4 regions of the Citrobacter sp. LJND-P06 genome follow, and region 2 is predicted to be linked to each of the others. Evidence: predicted binding sites of a transcription regulator. Region 2 holds the regulator's gene; each other region holds the start of a gene.

Region 1 (3,215 bases), 2.1 Mb from region 2:
TAATTTGCAGCTCGAGCATGCAGACCAGATTGCGGTTAATCGTTTGAATTGCTTCAAATATCGATTTATGAATATGGGTTTCTTTACTGGCGGGCGTGATCAGGGCGCGCATTTTCACAACGTCCCCAAGTAGCTGCTGAAAGTGTTTATCCAGCCGGGGACGTTCAAGCAAGTTAGGAGAAAGTGCCGCCTGATAGAGTCGGTTATAAGACGTGACGCACTGCGCCAGTTGGATCCGCCAGTGTAAAAACGCCCGCTGCGGCCAGATACCGGTAAACAACATCGCCAAAAGCGACCCCAGAATCACATCGCCGCCTCGCCATAATGCCGTTTCCATATCGCCTGCTGGCGCCCCTACCACCACGGCCAGGGTGATCCCTATCAACAACGCCTGATACGGTTTTTTGCCGAGCGCCAGCCACCCGCACAGGAACATCGCCACCGCGCACCAGACAATCATCAGCGGTAATGAGAAAAGCTCCAGGCGCAGCGCCACCAGTCCCAACGCCGCGCCCAGAATCGTACCGCCGATACGTTCAAAGGCCCGGGGCACCACGTTACCCCAAAAGGAGATCGGCCCCATAATGACCACCAGCGTAATAAGCGGCCACGTGCCTTCCGGGATATGGAATAGACGAACAAACAGAAACGTGAGAATAAATGCCAGCGCAATGCGAATACCATGCACGACGCGGTAGTGACGATATAAACGAATTTCAAAGGGGCTCAGCGACTTATCAGTACGCACTTTCGGCTCCATCTGGAAATCACAAAGAACGCATTGTACCTGCTTTTTCACTGAAAACATCACTGCGACGGACGTTCTTATCCAGCATGAACGATTCTCACGATCGTCCGCGCAGTCACGCCTAAAACAGCAAAATTACACCTTCGGTTGTACCGGGATGTACATTTCAATATCCCAGTACCCGTCTTCTGCCCCATTGTTCAGATAGCGTTCAAAACACGGTTTGCCGGAGAGCTGGTAGCGGCTGTCCTGCAACACGCTATTGAAAAACTGATACCACGGCGTCGCGAAGTCGTTATTTTCAACGCGAGTGGTAGCAACAGCATATTGACCGCCCACAATTTCCGTGAGGATCACGCCTTCGCTGTTTTCAGGTAGCGTGAAATTAGCCGGTACTGAAACAACCGTATCGCAACGCAGTTTCTCCGCCGGAACTTCATCAGGGTTATCGTAGTAGACGGCAATCCATTCCTGCGGCACGATCTGGTTTCCATCAACCCACATCATCAGTTGTTCAAAACCTTGTTTTACCGTTTTTTCCCACGGCCCAACCATGTGAAAACCGGCGATCCGGCGTTTCTCTGCTTGTCTGATCTCGTAATTCATAATGCCTCCATCATTATACTGTTGTTATATACAGTATAATTGACATCTAACAACCACAAGGAAAGAGTGATTATTATGTGAGCAGACTCGCACTCTCGCCAGTCTACCCGGCAATAATTCCGTTATGCCTTATGGTGAAAATAATCGCTCAGACGCGAAAAAATGCCGCCTTCCTCAACGGACTCCAGCGTCACCAGCGGCCAGTGCGCGACCAGTTTGTCCCGATCGTAGAGTTCAATTTCGCCAACCCGTTGATGCGCGGCAATGGGTGCAACAATCTCTTTTCCATCAAGTACATATTTTGCTTTGATATGAGGAACTTCAGCTTTCGGAAGCGCCAACCAAAAATCCTGCTCAGTGCCTAATGCGATGTTCTCTTTGTCGCCGTACCAGATACGCTCGCTACCGACTTTCTTCCCACTTTTTAGAATTTGTACGGTGTCGAAGTTCTGTTGCCCCCAGTGCAACAGTTTACGGGCTTGATCTTCGCGGCCTTTCGGGCTTTCAGCTCCCATCACCACCGCGATAAGACGGCGCTGCCCATCCACCGCAGAGGCAATAAGGTTATATCCGGCGCCCGAGGTGTGTCCGGTTTTAAGACCATCAACGTTTAGCGTTTTATCCCACAGCAGGCCGTTGCGGTTTTGCTGCGTGATGCCATTCCAGGTGAGGCTCTTTTCGCTATACATATGATAAAACTCAGGTTCGCCATGAATTATCGCCCGCGACAGTACCGCAAGGTCATACGCCGAACTGTGCTGACCCGGCGCATCCAGCCCGTGTACCGTTTCAAAATGCGTATCCTGTAAATTTAGCTTTTGCACATAGCGATTCATCATGGCAACAAACTGCGGCTGCCCCCCGGCAATGTAATCCGCCAGCGCCACACAAGCATCGTTGCCTGAATCAACGATCAGCCCGCGACTTAAATCATGCACCGTGACGCGGTCGCCCTCTTTTAAGAACATCAATGAGGAACCCACAAACACGGGATTGTCTTTTGCCCATGCATCACGCCCAACCGTCACAATGTCGTTGCGGCCAATACGATGGCTGTCGATGGCGCGGTCAACCACATACCCGGTCATCAGTTTGGTCAGGCTGGCGGGGTTACGCTGCTGATGTTCATTATTGGCGGTAAGAATCTGCCCTGTCGTGTAATCCATGAGCACCCACGCCCCTGCGTCAATGGCTGGCGGCTGGGGGGCAAAGTCGGGAGTATCCGCAGCAAAAGCAGATGAGAGGTTGAACGCAAGCAGCGAAGCGGCAATAAACAAACGGGATTTCAACAGCATGTCCTCAGAAAGAGAATTATTTGCTGTTCTTTTTACGGAAGTTCTGGTGAACAAACATGAAAAAATTGCAAGAAAATGTGACTCAAAGCACATTTCCTTGCATGATTTTAACCCACCGCGCCTGTGTTCCGGGTTTCAGCGCGGGGAAAATTATCCTTTACGCGGTGAAGATTCCGCATGATGACTGCGATGGCGGTGATAACCGTCTATCATGCTGCGGAAAATTTGCCCAGGTGTGTCACCGAGCGTGCAAAGGTAAATATGTGCGCAAATAAACAGCAGCCCAACAACGGCTAGCGCCATATGTAGCACCAGCATGACCGGCCCCGCCCCCATGACTTGCGGATACAGACACAGAAATCCGCTGATGATCAACAAGGGTACGAGCGCATACATGATGGCCAGATACGCCAGTTGCTGTAGCGGGTTAAATTTGTTTTCCGTCGTGGCGGCATAGGGGTGCGCTTCGCCACGCATAATGCCGCACAGGTAAAAACGCGTCTGTCGCAGACACCGCATGACCAGTCCGTTGACGTTCACCTTGTAGTGATGTCCGTTACCGCCGA
Region 2 (3,215 bases):
TGGATTACTGCGGTGAAGGTCGAGGTAATTGTGAAAGAGTTTGATCGACTCTTCTTTCGGCGTGTAATAGGTGAATACGCGCGGGCCGCCGTGAATAAACACATAACGCGGCAGCAGAGTTCCGTCTATCTCCAGCGGCTCTAACGGGTCGGGGAGATCGTGCGCCAGGCATTGGGCGCGCAATGTCAGCAAGTCCGCTTTTGAGTTGTACGGTAAAACGTACATAATGGGACGAGATGTATCGAGCCCCAATTCCGGAGCGGGTTCCGCTGGAATAGACTTGCTTTTTACCAGTACGGTTAATGGTAAATTCAGTAATTTGTAGTAAATTCGTGGCCAGCCAGACATAAACGATGTAAAGCCTCTGGTTAATAATGCAAATGCGCTGCAAGGATATCAGAAAGTCTAGCGAATTTCTGGTGTATCCCGTCATACTTCGCGCCGCTGTAACCCGAATTTTGTGGGTTAATCATATAATGTCATTGACGCTGATAACGCAAAAAGGTTCTTTTGATGGCCAATAATACCACTGGATTTACCCGAATCATTAAAGCTGCTGGTTATTCATGGAAAGGTTTTCGTGCTGCATGGATTCATGAAGCGGCATTTCGTCAGGAAAGTGTTGCTGTGCTGTTGGGCGTGGCGATTGCCTGCTGGCTGGATGTGGATGCCATCACGCGCGTTTTGTTGATTGGTTCTGTCATGCTGGTGATGATCGTGGAAATCCTCAATAGCGCGATTGAAGCGGTGGTTGACCGCGTTGGCTCTGAACACCATGAGCTTTCCGGGCGGGCGAAAGATATGGGGTCAGCGGCAGTATTACTGTCGATTTTTGTCGCGATGATCACCTGGGGAATCCTGCTGTGGTCGCATTTTAGATAAGGCTTCCATAATCCGATAAATCTCTTGTTTTTTGTGCTGTTTGTGGTTCCAAAATCGCCTTTAACTGTATATACTCACAGCATAACTGTATATACACCCAGGGGGCGGAATGAAAGCGTTAACGGCCAGGCAGCAAGAGGTGTTCGATCTTATTCGGGATCACATCAGCCAGACAGGCATGCCACCGACGCGTGCGGAGATCGCGCAGCGTTTGGGGTTCCGTTCCCCAAATGCGGCTGAAGAACACCTGAAAGCGCTGGCACGTAAAGGTGTCCTGGAGATTGTCTCCGGCGCCTCTCGCGGTATCCGCCTGCTGGTGGAAGAAGAAGAGGGGCTGCCTTTAGTCGGTCGCGTGGCGGCAGGGGAACCCCTTCTGGCACAGCAGCATATTGAAGGCCACTATCAGGTCGACCCATCGCTGTTTAAACCTAATGCCGATTTCTTGCTGCGCGTCAGCGGTATGTCGATGAAAGACATTGGGATTATGGACGGTGATTTGCTGGCGGTACACAAAACTCAGGACGTGCGTAACGGCCAGGTGGTGGTAGCGCGTATTGACGATGAAGTCACGGTAAAACGCCTGAAAAAACAGGGCAATAAAATCGAACTTCTGCCAGAAAATAGTGAGTTCAAACCGATTGTGGTTGACCTGCGCGAGCAAAACTTCACGATTGAAGGGCTGGCTGTCGGTGTCATCCGTAACGGTGAGTGGTTGTAATTCTCTCCAGGCCGGATTAGACGTTTACGCTGTTATCCGGCGACATGCCCGGTGGCGCTACGCTTACCGGGCCTGGAAAAAACGCCTGGATAGGGCATTTACGCCATCATCTGACGATCTAACTTCTTTTTTATCACTCCTTCTCAGGCTTTCCCGCATGCCTTTCTTTACCTCTTCCGACAAAGCACTCTGGTGTCTCGCATTACCGATGATCTTCTCCAATATCACCGTTCCCTTGCTGGGACTGGTCGATACTGCGGTGATTGGGCATCTGGACAGCCCTGTGTATCTGGGCGGCGTTGCTGTGGGCGCAACGGCAACCAGTTTTCTTTTCATGTTGTTGCTTTTCTTACGCATGAGCACCACCGGGCTGACGGCTCAGGCATTTGGCGCCAAAAACCCCCAGGCGCTGGCGCGTGCGCTGGTGCAGCCACTGATTCTGGCGCTGGGGGCGGGCACCTTAATCGCGCTGTTCCGCACGCCAATCATCGATCTTGCATTGCATATCGTCGGTGGAAATGAAGCCGTGCTGGTACAGGCGCGGCGTTTTCTGGAGATCCGCTGGCTGAGCGCCCCGGCATCGCTGGCGAATCTGGTGCTGCTGGGCTGGCTGCTGGGCGTTCAGTATGCCCGTGCGCCGGTGATCCTGCTGGTTGTCGGCAACATTCTCAATATTGTGCTCGATCTGTGGCTGGTGATGGGCTTGCATATGAACGTGCAGGGCGCAGCGCTGGCGACGGTGATTGCTGAGTATGCCACGTTGTTGCTTGGGCTGTTGATGGTGCGCAAAGTGCTTAGATTGCGCGGCGTGTCATCCATGATGCTGAAACAGGCCTGGCGGGGGAATTTCCGCCGTTTGCTGGCGCTTAACCGGGATATCATGCTGCGTTCGTTGTTGCTGCAACTGTGCTTTGGCGCGATCACGGTTCTCGGGGCGCGACTGGGCAGCGATATCATTGCGGTGAATGCTGTTCTGATGACCCTGCTGACCTTTACCGCCTATGCCCTTGATGGATTTGCTTATGCAGTCGAAGCACATTCCGGGCAGGCGTATGGCGCCCGTGACGGCAGTCAGTTGCTGGATGTCTGGCGTGCGGCATGTCGACAGTCAGGGATTGTGGCGCTGCTGTTTGCTCTCGTTTATGCCCTGGCGGGCGAACACATCATCGCGTTGCTGACGTCGTTGCCACAAATTCAGCTTTTAGCCGATCGCTACCTTATCTGGCAGGTGGTGTTGCCGTTAATCGGTGTCTGGTGTTATTTGCTGGATGGCATGTTTATCGGGGCCACGCGTGCGGCGGAAATGCGCAACAGCATGGCCGTTGCGGCGCTGGGATTTGCACTCACGCTGTGTGCATTACCCTGGCTGGGCAATCATGGACTGTGGCTGGCGTTAGCCGTTTTTCTGGCGCTCCGTGGACTCTCGCTGGCCTGGATCTGGCGGCGTCACTGGCGACACGGAACCTGGTTTTCCCAAGCTTGATGGTTAAAAATTCCGAATATCAAAATGAACATGGGGTAACTGACTACAATTAATCTCACGTCCAGCAGAAAACGTAGTGTATTTGGGCGAAGCAATATCGCTAATCACCACTAATCATGAGGACTCGATGAT
Region 3 (3,215 bases), 1.2 Mb from region 2:
GTAACTGGTGCAACTGATCGCGGATCTGCGCGGCTTCTTCAAACTCCAGATTCTGGGCATGTTGCATCATTTGCCCCTCCAGTTCATGGATTTTTTGCTGCAGCGCTTTCGGCGTCATGTCCAGTTCAACCACATCGGACTTCGCTCCTGCGCGAGACTTCCCTCTTCCCTTCGCTTTGGTCTTCGCGATGTTTTGACCCAGCGCCAGAATATCGACCACTTTTTTGTTCAGCCCCTGCGGGATGATGCCGTGTTCTTCGTTGTACTGCTGCTGCTTCTCTCTGCGTCGTTCCGTCTCGCTAATGGCCTTCGCCATCGAAGCGGTAATTTTATCGCCGTAGAGAATGGCTTTGCCGTTGATATTGCGCGCCGCGCGCCCGATGGTCTGTATCAGCGAACGTTCAGAACGCAGGAAGCCTTCTTTGTCGGCATCAAGTATCGCCACCAGCGAGACTTCCGGCATATCCAGCCCTTCACGCAGCAGGTTGATCCCCACCAACACGTCAAACTCGCCCAGACGCAGGTCGCGAATAATTTCCATACGCTCAACGGTATCGATATCGGAGTGCAGGTAGCGCACCCGTTCGCCGTGTTCTTCCAGATATTCCGTCAGGTCTTCCGCCATCCGTTTGGTCAGCGTCGTCACTAACACACGCTCGTTGATCGCTGCGCGAATACGGATTTCGGAGAGCAAATCATCCACCTGTGTTGCCACCGGACGGACTTCAATCACCGGATCCAGTAGCCCGGTCGGTCGCACCACCTGATCCACAATATCGTCACCGGATTTCTCCAGCTCATAGTTACCTGGCGTTGCGGATACGTAGATAGTTTGCGGGGCCAGCGCTTCGAACTCTTCAAACTTCAGCGGACGGTTATCCAGCGCTGACGGCAAACGAAATCCGTACTCGACTAACGTCTCTTTACGCGCCCTGTCGCCGCGATACATCCCGCCAATTTGTGGAATGGTCACGTGGGATTCATCCACCACCAGCAGACCGTCTGCGGGCAGATAGTCAAACAGCGTCGGCGGCGGTTCACCCGGCCCGCGCCCGGAGAGATAACGGGAGTAGTTTTCGATGCCGGAGCAGTATCCCAGTTCGTTCATCATTTCCAGATCGAATTGGGTACGCTGTGATAAACGCTGTTCTTCGAGCAGTTTGTTGTTCGCCAGCAGATTTTTACGCCGATCCGCCAGTTCGACTTTAATCTCTTCCATCGCCTGCACAATCCGTTCACGCGGGGTGACGTAGTGCGTCTTAGGGTAGATGGTATAGCGCGTAATCGTTGACTCTACCTGTCCGGTGAGCGGGTCAAACAGCGACAAACGTTCCACCTCTTCATCGAACAATTCGACGCGCAGTGCGATGTCGTCAGACTCCGCCGGGAAGATGTCGATCACTTCGCCGCGCACACGGAATGTACCGCGCTGGAAAGCCTGATCGTTTCGGGTGTATTGCAATTCCGCCAGACGGCGCAAAATGGCGCGCTGGTCGATGATCATGCCCACCGTCAGATGCAGCATCATTTTCAGGTAGAGATCGGGGTCGCCCAGACCGTAGATGGCGGAAACAGAAGCCACCACCACCACATCCCGACGCTCCAGCAGCGCTTTGGTGGCCGACAGACGCATCTGTTCGATGTGTTCGTTCACCGAGGCATCTTTCTCGATAAACGTGTCAGAACTGGGCACATAGGCTTCAGGCTGGTAGTAGTCGTAGTAAGAGACGAAATATTCCACCGCGTTTTCCGGGAAGAACTCTTTCATTTCGCCGTACAACTGCGCCGCCAGCGTTTTATTCGGCGCCAGCACCATGGTGGGACGCTGCAAATCCGCAATCACGTTGGCAATGGTGAACGTTTTTCCTGAACCCGTGACGCCCAGCAAAGTCTGGTGCGCCAGACCATCTTCCAGCCCGACCTCCAGACGACGTATCGCCTCAGGCTGATCGCCAGAAGGTTTAAATGCGGAATTCAGTTTGAACGGTTTACTCATGAGCAGCTACCTGAAGCAATGGGCGGGCAGGTGTGTAATTTTACTCGGGATGGCTAAGATTGCCAGTAAAATATACTGGATGAAAAAACAGTAGCACGGTAAAGTATTTCTGTTACGCAGGCAAAAACCACGTCATCACAGTGCAAAATTTAGCCCCGGACGAGATAAAAAACCACCCAATGTCGGTTATCCCCAGACCTATGACTTTTTTAACATTTGTCAAGCAGTGTAATGCGCGTTTTATGGCAATCCATGACACTTTTCTTTCAGCCATTGCTTTTATTTAACAAGCTGTTTTATAACGAATATTTCTTTAAGACGTCTTTCGCATCAATTCAGTCGCAGGCCGCGTATTCTCTCGCTTACGTTATGTTTTCTAACTCTAATGCACAAGGTTATCCACAGGAATAGTGGATAACTGCTTCCAGCCCGTATGGACTGCCGCCTGGCAAAATCGACCTTCTGGTCATTTTCGGGCAACTAAAAAAAAATTATCGCTAATTTTTGATTTTTATCAGCTAACAGCGCGCCCCCTACCAGACGAGATCTTGCTCGCATTTTCACCATTTTGTTGGTGCCACTGTTTTTGCTGGGGGAGCAACGTATGCCGTTGATTCGCCGGGTCGCCGGGCGCTTTTTCCGCCTGCGCCAGAGGCGCAAGGTGGCGCAACGTGGCGCAGGGGCAACTGACCCGGCAAAACGGCGAGCGACTTAATCAGGGGATGACGCCCGCTCCAGCGCGCTGAGATCGAGGTAATGGCCTGTCGGGGCGCATTCCGGCGATTCATCCAGCCAGGGGATCTCCCCTAAGAGCGGCGCCGGGATCACGCGCGATAACGTCGCCATATACTCCTGATGACGTTTCCCTGGCGGCGTCACATCGTTGGCAACCCAGCCTGCGAGCGTTAAACCCGCGTGCTGTACCGCCTGCGCTGTTAGCATGGCATGGTTAATACATCCCAGTTTGACGCCCACCACCAGAATCACCGGCAGTTGCTCGGCTCGAACCCAGTCAGCAAAGGTCAGCGTCGTTGAGAGCGGCGTAAACCAGCCCCCAGCCCCTTCAACCAACACCCAGTCAGCCTGGGCTTCTAACGCCCGTAAAGCGTCAGACATTACCGTCGCGAGAATCGGCCTTCCCTCATCGGCGCTGATAATATGCGGCGATGTCGGCTCGGCAAAGGTATAGGAATTGATATCCTGATACGCCAGAGCCAGC
Region 4 (3,215 bases), 1.2 Mb from region 2:
TGTCGATAGGCGGAAAGGCAATCTTGTGAATATGAACCTGGGTAAGCAAGTCGCCTTTCAGATCCAGCCCTTCCGCAAAAGATTGCAGACCCACCAGCACGCTGCGTTCGCCATTTTCTACCCGCTTGCGGTGCAACTCCACCAGCCGGTATCGCGGTTGATCGCCCTGAACTAACAACAGCAAACGTAAATCCGTCACATGCTCGAGAAACCGTTGCATCGCCCTGCCGCTGGCAAACAATACCAGCATGCCCTGGTGCTTTTTGCTCTCAAGTTCCTGACGAAAATAGGCCGCCATCTCCGCAATATGCTGCTCTTCGTTATCGATAAGCGGCTCATACTGCATTTGGGGGATGACGATTTTCCCCTGTTCAACATGGTTGAAGGGCGAGTCGAGGGCCACGAAACGATCGCCCGCTTTCTCCTTCAGCCCGCTCATCTCCTGCAAGCGAGAGAAACTGTTCAGCGAACGTAGCGTGGCGGATGTCACCACAATATGCGGCACGCTGCGCCAGAGCAGCCTTTCCAGCTGATCGCTGACGCGGATCCCGACACAGTGAAACCAGACGTGCATTTGCCCGTCGCGCACATCGCGGGTGGCCCATTTGGAAACCGGCGCGCCTGACGATTGCGCCAGCGATGCCAGACGCCACAGCTTACTTTGCGCTTCGAACATACCCAGCGCACGGTTCATCTGCAAAATCACCCGATGCAGGCGCACGATGTCGTGGGTGCCGGTTTTTTCGCTGAGATCGTTAAGAAACAGTTCCGCCAGCCCGCGCAGCATTTCGGTGAGTTTCGCCAGCCGCTGACAAATCTCCATCACCTCTGCGGGCAATTCGCCCATTGAGAAGCGGTGCTCCGCCTCCTGGGTGGCGGGCATATAAAGATTCAGAATCGCATTCAGCGAGGCAATCAGTTCGTACAGCTCTTCGCAGTGCGCATTCAGACGCTCAGGGATAGCCAGCGGCGGCGTGTTTTTTGGCCGAAACTGTTCCAGACAGGTCGCCACCAGCTTGCTAAACAGATCGAGTTGCAGGCGATACCAGGGCGCGGTGATTTCCGCGCTCATTTCCAGCGCATCGCGCGCAACATCGGGCAGATGATGCCCTTCATCCAGCACCAGCAGCAGATTTTTCGGATCCGGCAATACCGCTTCGCTCTCCATTGCCGCCATCACCAGCGCATGGTTTGCTACCACCACTTCGGCGTCCTGGATCTCACGGCGCGCCACAAAGAATGGACACTCGCGGTAATAGTGGCAGTTACGGTTGAGGCAGCTAGCTTTGTCGGTGCTCAGTCGCTGCCACAGTGAATCATCAATGGCGATATCGGTATGGTCACGTAAACCATCCCACTTATAGCTGTCCAGATCGCCCTTCAGTCGGGCACAGCGTTTTTGCTCTTCCTGATTGTTCGGTGTGAGTTCATCGTCAAGAAACGCCAGCAAATCCTGTTGGTCAGGTTCAGTGCTGGCCAACGCCGCCAGATTGCGCGGACACACATACCGCCCGCGCCCAAAGGCGGCGGTGAACTTAAGATCGGGAATAATTTTGCGCAGCAGGGGAAGATCTTTGCTGTAAATCTGATCCTGCAAGGCCACGTTAGCGGTACTCACCACCAGCGTTTTTTGTTCTTCGCGCGCGATGGCGATACCGGGGATCAGGTACGAGAGGGTTTTCCCGACGCCGGTCGGCGCTTCGATCGCCAGATGTCGCCCGTCTTCCCCGGCCAGCGTTTTAGCGACGTCAGCAATCATCTGCCGCTGCGGCGCACGGGGAATAAAGTCGGGGATCTGTTCCTGAAGCGCCTTATACCAGGCAGCAATTTGCGCTTTCAGCGCAGCGGTCAATGCCATGAGAAAACCTGAAATACTGTATAAACAGCCACTATTGTGGCACTTTCTTAGACGGGTCGCAAAAAGAAAAACCCGACCATTCGGTCGGGCTTCCCGTTTACTGCATTACTCTGCGGAAGACAGTCTGCGCGGACGGCGTGGCGGGCGCGGCTTATCACTCGCCGGTTTCGCATCACCCGTACGGCGTGAAGGCTTGGCCCCGGCTTTTGCCGCACCGCCTTCTGAACGACGCGGTGACTGCTGACCACGACCTGCACCGCCCTGACCTTGCCCCTGTGGGGAGCGGCCACGACCGCCGCCACCGCCGCCACTACGTTGCTGACGACCGTTTTGAATCGGCTCTGCTTTAATGGAAGGATCCGGCTCATAGCCTGGCAGCGCGATACGCGGGATCTCTTTATTCAGCAGTTTTTCGATGTCACGCAGCAGTTTGTGTTCATCAACACAGACCAGCGACAGCGCTTCACCGGTTGCCGCAGCACGCCCGGTACGACCGATACGGTGAACGTAATCTTCCGGCACGTTCGGTAATTCATAGTTCACCACGTGCGGCAGCTCTTCAATATCCAGACCACGCGCCGCGATATCCGTGGCGACCAGCACACGAATGTCGCCGGATTTAAAATCAGCCAGCGCACGCGTACGCGCCCCTTGCGATTTATTGCCGTGGATGGCTGCGCTACGAATGCCGTCTTTGTTCAACTGCTCCGCCAGATGGTTGGCGCCATGTTTGGTGCGGGTGAAGACCAGCACCTGCTGCCAGTTGCCCTGACCAATCATCTGCGACAGCAGTTCGCGTTTGCGTTTCTTATCAACAAAATGGACGTGCTGTGTCACCTGCTCGGACGCCGTGTTACGACGCGCGACTTCGATTTCCAGCGGGTTATGCAGCAATTTTTCAGCCAGCGCTTTGATGTCGTCGGAGAAGGTCGCGGAGAACAACAGGTTCTGACGCTTCGGCGGCAATTTAGCCAGCACGCGGCGAATGTCGTGGATAAAGCCCATGTCCAACATGCGGTCAGCTTCATCCAGCACCAGAATTTCAATTTGGTCCAATTTGACGGCGTTTTGATGCTCCAGATCGAGCAAACGGCCTGGGGTCGCCACCAGCACGTCGACGCCGCCACGCAGTTTCAACATCTGCGGGTTGATACTTACCCCGCCGAAAACCACCAGCGAGCGAATGTTCAGGTATTTGCTGTAATCCCGCACGTTTTCGCCGATTTGCGCGGCCAGTTCACGAGTTGGGGTCAGAATCAACGCACGTACCGGGCGACGCCCTTTCGCATGCGGTTCATTGGAAATAAGGTGCTGCAGCAGCGGCAGCGTAAAGCCCGCTGTCTTACCCGTACCCGTT

What was found. Region 2 encodes LexA, which represses DNA repair genes until DNA is damaged. Its sites were predicted from a motif close to TNCTGTATGTACATACAGNA; they were not measured.
Region 1: the regulator LexA is predicted to act here: its motif matches at 1,371-1,390, upstream of sbmC (DNA gyrase inhibitor SbmC).
Region 3: the regulator LexA is predicted to act here: its motif matches at 2,070-2,089, upstream of uvrB (excinuclease ABC subunit UvrB).
Region 4: the regulator LexA is predicted to act here: its motif matches at 1,873-1,892, upstream of dinG (ATP-dependent DNA helicase DinG).

The regions. Positions count from the first base shown of each region.
Region 1 is NZ_CP187317.1:1,731,595-1,734,809, reverse strand. It holds gene ACO7SM_RS08255 (FUSC family protein) at 1-748, opposite strand, end outside; gene sbmC (DNA gyrase inhibitor SbmC) at 884-1,354, opposite strand; gene dacD (serine-type D-Ala-D-Ala carboxypeptidase DacD) at 1,477-2,649, opposite strand; gene phsC (thiosulfate reductase cytochrome B subunit) at 2,800-3,215, opposite strand, start outside.
Region 2 is NZ_CP187317.1:4,288,198-4,291,412, reverse strand. It holds gene plsB (glycerol-3-phosphate 1-O-acyltransferase PlsB) at 1-348, opposite strand, end outside; gene ACO7SM_RS20250 (diacylglycerol kinase) at 514-882, shown strand; gene lexA (transcriptional repressor LexA) at 992-1,600, shown strand; gene dinF (MATE family efflux transporter DinF) at 1,758-3,083, shown strand; gene ACO7SM_RS20235 (CsbD family protein) at 3,214-3,215, shown strand, end outside.
Region 3 is NZ_CP187317.1:3,104,981-3,108,195, forward strand. It holds gene uvrB (excinuclease ABC subunit UvrB) at 1-1,996, opposite strand, end outside; gene bioD (dethiobiotin synthase) at 2,708-3,215, opposite strand, start outside.
Region 4 is NZ_CP187317.1:3,087,403-3,090,617, forward strand. It holds gene dinG (ATP-dependent DNA helicase DinG) at 1-1,858, opposite strand, end outside; gene rhlE (ATP-dependent RNA helicase RhlE) at 1,964-3,215, opposite strand, start outside.